One region of the Micromonospora pallida genome, then DNA from elsewhere that is predicted to be linked to it. Evidence: riboswitches for the same ligand, from Rfam matches in the RefSeq annotation. Region 1 holds a riboswitch; the other holds the start of a gene.

Region 1 (3,401 bases):
GTCGAGCACGACGGAGCCGACCGCGTCGACCGCGCCGTCGCCGTCCAGGTCACCGGTCGCGCAGGGCTTCTCCAGCAGGACGGTCGCGCCGTTGCCGGTCCACCGTCCGTTGCGCAGCGGCAATGGGTTCAGGTAGCTCCGGTACTTCGTGGTGCTGCTGCCCACCCGCGCGTCGCGCAGGTCGCCGCAGGTGAGGTCAGATACCTTGCGACGCGGTGTCTTGGTGGGACTCGGCGTGGTGCCGATCCGTACGTCGTCATCGTCCCGGTCGCCCGGAGCGGCCTTCCCGGCCGTCGTGGCTGGTCGGGGGTCCCGCGACCGCTTCTTCTTGCCGCTGCCACTGCCGCCGCACGCGGTCAGGACGCAGACCAGCATCAGGGCCACCACCGGTACCACGCTCCGACGCATCGCCCGTCTCCTTTTCTGACGCAGGTGGCCGGAACAGTAATAGACGGTCGCCAGTGGTCGGACCGGCGAGCCGGTCCATTCTGGACGAATCGACGTGACGGCGACGAACGCTTGTGCGCTCAGCCTGTCGTGACGAGCACTGACAACAGTGCGCCGCCCAGGAGGGCCGGCCCGAACGGCAGTTTCGTCCGCCAGCGGACGCGCCGGGCGGCGAGGAGCGCCAGCAGCACGGGCACGTTAAGCGCCCAGGGCAGCACCAGGCCGAGGATCACCGTGTCCCAGCTCAGCCAGCCCAGGTACCAGCCGAGGAGCGCGCCCACCTTCGCGTCGCCGAACCCGAAACCACCGCCGGGCAGCAGGACCAGCCCGGTGAGGACGAGACCGACCGCCAGGCAGCCGAGCAGCCCGCGTCGCCAGTCCGCCCACTGGCCGGTCGTCAGCGCGACCACGCCGAGCAGCACCGGAGTGACGGTCAGCGCCGGCAGCGCCAGCGAGTCGGGGAGCCGGTGGCAGGCGACGTCGATGACGGCGAGCAGCACGCCCAGCACCGCGAGGGCGAGGAAGACCGGTAGGACGGCCACCGCGCCGAGCGCCGCCCCGAGCAGGGCACCGGCCAGCGCGGCGAGCGAGGCGGTGACCCACCACGGGACGCCCAGCCGGTGTCCGCGGTCGCACCGACGGGCCAGCCATCCGGCCGTGCCGGACCGCAGCGGTACGCCGCAGGTGGCGCAGGTCGTGCGGGACGGTTCACCGTACGGCACGGCGAGCCGGTACCCCACCGTCGGCAGCAGCACCCCCACCACCCCACATCCCACCGCTGCGGCCCCCACTCCCAAGCCGCCCACCCCCACCAACACGCCCGCACCCTACCCCCGCCTTCCCCTTTCTGGAGTCGATCAAGAAGTTTGCGTCGGGCGGGGTGCCGGACGGTGACACGAACTTCTTGATCAACCGCCCGGGGCCGGGCGGGGCCGGTTGCGGGGGAGGGGGTGGGGTGGTTCACAGGGTGGGAAGGGGGCGTGAGCTGGGACGGGGGTGTGCGTATGCTCGGGAGCACAACTGAATACCTCATCCAGAGGGGCTGAGGGATACGGCCCGACGACGCCCCGGCAACCACCCCGCGCGCTCAGAGCTGAGCGTCCGGCGGGGCAGGTGCCAAATCCGTCCCCGCCGCAGAGTGCGACGCGGGGAAAGATGAGAGGACCCCCTCGACATGACGTCGACGATCGCTGCCCCCGGTATCGACACCACCGCCAGCCCCGCCCGCGCCCTGGTCTGTCGCGCCTGTTCGGCCCGGTACCCGCTCGCCGCCCAGCACGCCTGCTACGAGTGTTTCGGCCCGCTGGAGGTCGACTACGACACCGCCGCGCTGGCCCGGGTCACCCGCGAGCAGATCGAGGCCGGCCCGCAGAACCTCTGGCGGTACGCCGCCCTCCTCCCCGCCGGCCAGGACCCGGCCACCCGGGTCACCCTCGACCCCGGACTGACCCCGCTGGTCGCCGCCGGCAACCTCGCCGCCGAGCTGGGCATCACCGCCCCACTCTGGATCAAGGACGACAGCGCCAACCCGACCCACTCGTTCAAGGACCGGGTGGTCTCGGTGGCGCTGACCGCCGCCCGCGCCCTCGGCTTCACCCGTTTCGCCTGCGCCTCCACCGGCAACCTGGCCAACTCGGTCGCCGCGCACGCCGCCCGGGCCGGGGTGCCCTCGGTGGTCTTCATCCCCGGCGACCTGGAGCAGGGCAAGGTGGTCACGACCGCCGTCTACGGCGGCGACCTGGTCGCCATCGACGGCTCGTACGACGACGTGAACCGCCTCTGCGGCGAGCTGGTCGAGACCGACGAGTTCGAGGACACCGCGTTCGTCAACGTGAACGTCCGCCCGTACTACGCCGAGGGGTCGAAGACCCTCGGGTACGAGGTGGCCGAGCAGCTCGGCTGGCGGATTCCGGCGCAGGTGGTCATCCCGATGGCCAGTGGCGAACTGCTCACCAAGGTCGACAAGGCGTTCAGCGAGCTGGTGGAGATCGGGTTGGTCGAGGCCCCGGCGGGCGGCTGGAAGGTGTTCGGCGCGCAGTCGGCCGGCTGCAACCCGATCGCCACCGCCCTGCACGCCGACACCGACACCATCACCCCGGTCAAGCCGACCGGCATCGCCAAGTCGCTGAACATCGGCGACCCGGCCGCCGGCCTCTACGCCCTGGAGGCGGTCCGCCGTACCGGCGGTTGGATGGATTACGCCGACGACGACGAGATCCGCGCGGCGATCCGGCTGCTCGCCCGGACCACCGGGGTCTTCGCCGAGACGGCCGGCGGGGTGACCGTCGCGGTGCTGCGTAAGCTGGTCGACTCCGGCAAGCTCGACCCGACCGCCGAGACGGTGGTCTTCAACACCGGCGAGGGGCTGAAGACGATCGACGCGGTCGCCGGCCAGGTCGGTCCGACGCACCGGATCCGGCCGTCGCTGCGCGCCGCCCGGGACGCCGGGCTGCTCGGATGACCTTCCGGTTCGTCCCGACGGATCGACCGACTCGCCCGAACGGGGGATCGGGCCGATCCGTCGGGTAACCGACCGTTCGCCCACGGTACGAAAAACTACCCGCGAGGGACTTGACGTCAGCAACCGGTCAGGCGCAGGATGCTTCGTGCGGGAGGGCGTTCGCCGAAGACTTTTCAAGCCTTACGACCCAACGCCGGAGGCGTTGTGCGTTCGTCCCTCCCGACCAAAGATTTTCCGGGCCAGCGACTAAATCGCTGGCCCGTTTCCGTTCCGGTCCCGCACCCTCGTCGGCATGAGCATCGTCATCTCGCCGCACGAAAGCTCCGACCAGGCCGCGCTGGAGGCGGGATTCCAGGTGGTCGCCGCCGCACGGGCCGTCGACCTGCCCGATTTCCCCCGGCTGTCCCGTCAGCAGTTCGAGGGTGGGATCCGGTATCCGATGCCCGGCCGGAAGCTCCTGATGGCGCTGGCCACCATCGACGACGTCCCGGTG
Region 2 (3,401 bases), 1.2 Mb from region 1:
GCCGTACCCTGCTGGCCGGCGCGGCTGGTTTCCTTGTGGCGCCGCTGGTGGCCGGAACCGCGCACGCGGCGGGCCCGAAGGTCTACCTCGACCCCGGGCACGGGGGCACCGATCCCGGTGCGGTCGCCAACGGCCTGACCGAAAAGGCCCTCACCCTCAACATCGCGCTCCAGACCCGCAACATCCTGCTGGCCAACTGGGCCGTCGACGTGCGGATGTCCCGCACCTCCGACGTCACCCGCAGTCTCACGTACCGCACCGACGACGCCAACGCGTGGGGCGCGGCGCTCTTCGTGAGCATCCACATCAACGCCGGCGGTGGTAACGGCTTCGAGAGCTACCGGTACCCGGGGACCACCGGCAACACCGCCGCGCTGCACAGTGCGGTCCACTCCCGGGTCCTGTCGGGGATGCGCTCCGTCTCCTCGGTCACCGACCGGGGCATGAAGACCGCGAACTTCCATGTGCTGCGGGAGACCGCCATGCCGGCGGTGCTGACCGAGAACCTCTTCATCGACACCGTGTCCAACGCGAACCTGCTCAAGAACGCCGCCTTCATCACGGCCACCGCTCGCGGGCACGCCAACGGCATCGCCGCCTACCTCGGCCTGTAGCCCGCCGGCTGCTCCGCCACCCGGCAAAGGGCCGGACCCGATCGGGTCCGGCCCTTTCGCTGCGGCAGCACTCGCTGCGTCGGCGGAAACGACACCCGCCCGCGTTCACTCAGAACACGGGCAGGGCGGCAGCCGGATCGTCGAGGACGGCGGCGAGGAGGGCGGATGCCGCCGACCCGGCGGTGACGTCGAGCTTGGCGTAGGTCGGCCTCGGTGAGCGGGCGAGCGGTGTACTCACGGGCGTACGGCACGTCGGTCGTGAACGTTCCCTCGGTGGTGGTGAGCGTGACCCTCGCCCGGTAGCCGTCGCCGGTGTCGCGGAGCGTGTCCGAGGCGCGTACGGTGACCCGTTCCTGCCGGGACGCGCGGAAACGGCAGGAAACCGTCGCGGCAGGTGCTGGCGCGGGCATGTTTCCAAGCCGGGACCCGCGAAGGTCCGCTCTTGCGTCTGCGGGCGCAGGCGCCAGGTCGTCACCCGGGGCACCCCATCGCGGACGAGGGTTGCCTGCCAGCGAGCCGGGGCTTGGCGCTGGCCATCTGGACCTGCGGACACCATAACCACGCCGACGGTCGAACAGGTAGCCGGTAATTCCTATCTGTGATGCAGCTAATTCCGCCGCAGTGGTTCCGGCCGCTTCTCGTAGTTGGTCCCTGAATCGCCTGGTCAGATGCCAGATGGCGGAACTTCGTACCGGCGTACCGAAATCGCCCGGTGCTCGCGGACGGAGCTCAGCCGCCGGTCCGGCCTGGTCAAGCCGCAGGTATGCTGTGGCCAGGTCATGAGCGCCAGCGTCAAGCCCCGGCTCGCTGGCCGGCAACCCTCGTGTTCGCGGTGGGGTGCCCCGGGTGATGACCGGGCCCAGCCCCGTCCGGTGCTGGGCAAGCGCGGACCCCGACCCGACGCGTGACCCGGGGTCCTCGGACTCCGGAGGTCGTCGTGTCCGTCACCCTTGAATCCCCACTGTCCGCCCGGCCGCTCGACGTGCTCGGCGTGCCGGGCCAAATCAACCTCGACTACGCGGCCAGCGCGCCCTGCGCCCGGGTCGCCGCCGACGCCGTGGCCGAGCTCCTGCCCTGGTACGCCAGCGTGCACCGCGGCTCCGGCAAGCTGTCGCGGCACTGCACGCTGGCCTATGAGCGGGCTCGGCAGGCGATCGGCGATTTCTTCGGTGCCCGCCCGGACGACCATGTCGTCTTCACCCGTAACACCACGGACGCGCTGAACCTGCTGTCCCGGGCCCTGCCCGCCGGGACCACGGTGGTCTCCTTCGCCGGGGAGCACCACGCGAACCTGCTGCCCTGGCCGCGCGCCTCGGTGCGGCTGCCGGTGCCGGCCAGCCCCGGCGAGGCGGTCCGCGCACTGAACGCGGCATTGACGGAGCTGCGGCGCGGAGCGCCGGCAGACCGGCCGGTGCTGGTGGCGGTGACCGGGGCGAGCAACGTGACCGGGGAACGCTGGCCGGTGGCCGAGCTGGCGATGGTGGCGCGTCGCCACGGGGCCAGGATCGTGGTGGACGCCGCCCAACTCGCCCCACACGCTCCGGTCGACGTGGCCGCGCTGGGGGTGGACTACCTGGCCGTGTCCGGGCACAAGATGTACGCGCCGTTCGGAGCCGGGGCGCTGCTCGGTCGAGGTGACTGGCTGGACGCGGCCCCGCCGTACCTGGCCGGCGGCGGCGCGACCAGCCACGTCGGGGCGGCCACCCACGACGTACGGTGGGTCACCGGCCCGGCCCGACACGAGGCCGGCACGCCCAACCTGCTCGGCGCCGCCGCCCTGGCCGCGGTGTGCACCGCGTTGACCGACGCCGATCCGGCCGCGCTGCACGCCCGGGAGCAGGCGCTGCTGGCCCGGCTCCGGAACGGTCTGGCCGCCCTGCCCCACGTGGTGGAACTGCGTACCTTCGGCCCGGACGCGCCCCGGGTCGGCATCGTGTCGTTCGTGGTCGCCGGCCGGGACTCGGCGGAGGTTTCAGCCGAGCTGGCGCAGCAGCACGACGTCGGCATCCGGGACGGCCTGTTCTGCGCCCATCCGCTGTCTCGGCGGCTGCTGGCCGAGGCCGCCACCCGAAGCGGACGGACCGATCTGCCGCCGACCGCCCTGCGGGCCAGCCTCGGACTCGGCAGCACGACGGAGGACGTCGACCGGCTGCTGACGGCTCTCGCGACGCTGGCCTGAACACCGTTGCGCCCTGCCCCCAGCCGCGTGCCGCCTGAACACCGCTGCCAGGCCCGATGCTGACAACTGCGCGCTGCCTGCCGTTCGCGGTGCGGACCACGACGCGCAAACCAGCGTCGTTACGTTCCCGCCGGTAGGCCGACGACTTTGGAGACCTCGATGGGGCAGAGCGATGTGCACGAAGCCGGTCTCGGCCGACGGCGGTTTCTGACGCTGGCGGGCGCGGGGCTGCTCGCGGCGGGCACCGTGGCGGCCACGAGCGGGCCCGCGTTCGCCGTGTCGCCGGTCGGCCGTGATCCGTTCACGCTCGGTGTCGCGTCCGGCGACGCGCTGACCGACCGCGTCGTGATCTGGACCAGGCTGGCCCCGGAACCGCTCGATCCGTCGACCCGGTTCGGGATGGGCGAGCTGACCGACGTGCCGGTTCGCTGGCGCGTCGCCAAGACCGAGTCGCACCTGGACACGCCGGCCAAGTGGATCGCCTCGGGTGCGGCCGTGGCGCTCGCCGACGACGGGTTCTCCGTGCATGTCGACGTCGCCGGGCTCGATGCCAGTCGGCGCTACTTCTACGAGTTCGAGGTCGACGGGCCGAACGGGACGGTGTTCCG

What was found. Region 1 has a riboswitch for S-adenosylmethionine ahead of thrC (threonine synthase). Riboswitches for the same ligand answer to the same signal wherever they lie in the genome.
Region 2: linked by a shared signal. The riboswitch ahead of GA0074692_RS22075 (aminotransferase class V-fold PLP-dependent enzyme) and the one ahead of thrC (threonine synthase) in region 1 are both predicted to bind S-adenosylmethionine.

The regions. Positions count from the first base shown of each region.
Region 1 is NZ_FMHW01000002.1:6,569,444-6,572,844, forward strand. Features, by position in the region: gene GA0074692_RS27950 (hypothetical protein) at 1-408, opposite strand, end outside; gene GA0074692_RS27955 (A24 family peptidase) at 528-1,202, opposite strand; SAM riboswitch class I at 1,474-1,609, shown strand; gene thrC (threonine synthase) at 1,622-2,908, shown strand; gene GA0074692_RS27965 (GNAT family N-acetyltransferase) at 3,201-3,401, shown strand, end outside.
Region 2 is NZ_FMHW01000002.1:5,325,334-5,328,734, reverse strand. Features, by position in the region: gene GA0074692_RS22080 (N-acetylmuramoyl-L-alanine amidase family protein) at 1-614, shown strand, start outside; gene GA0074692_RS36555 (hypothetical protein) at 724-852, opposite strand; SAM riboswitch class IV at 1,048-1,158, opposite strand; SAM riboswitch class IV at 1,390-1,506, shown strand; gene GA0074692_RS22075 (aminotransferase class V-fold PLP-dependent enzyme) at 1,552-2,793, shown strand; gene GA0074692_RS22070 (alkaline phosphatase D family protein) at 2,953-3,401, shown strand, end outside.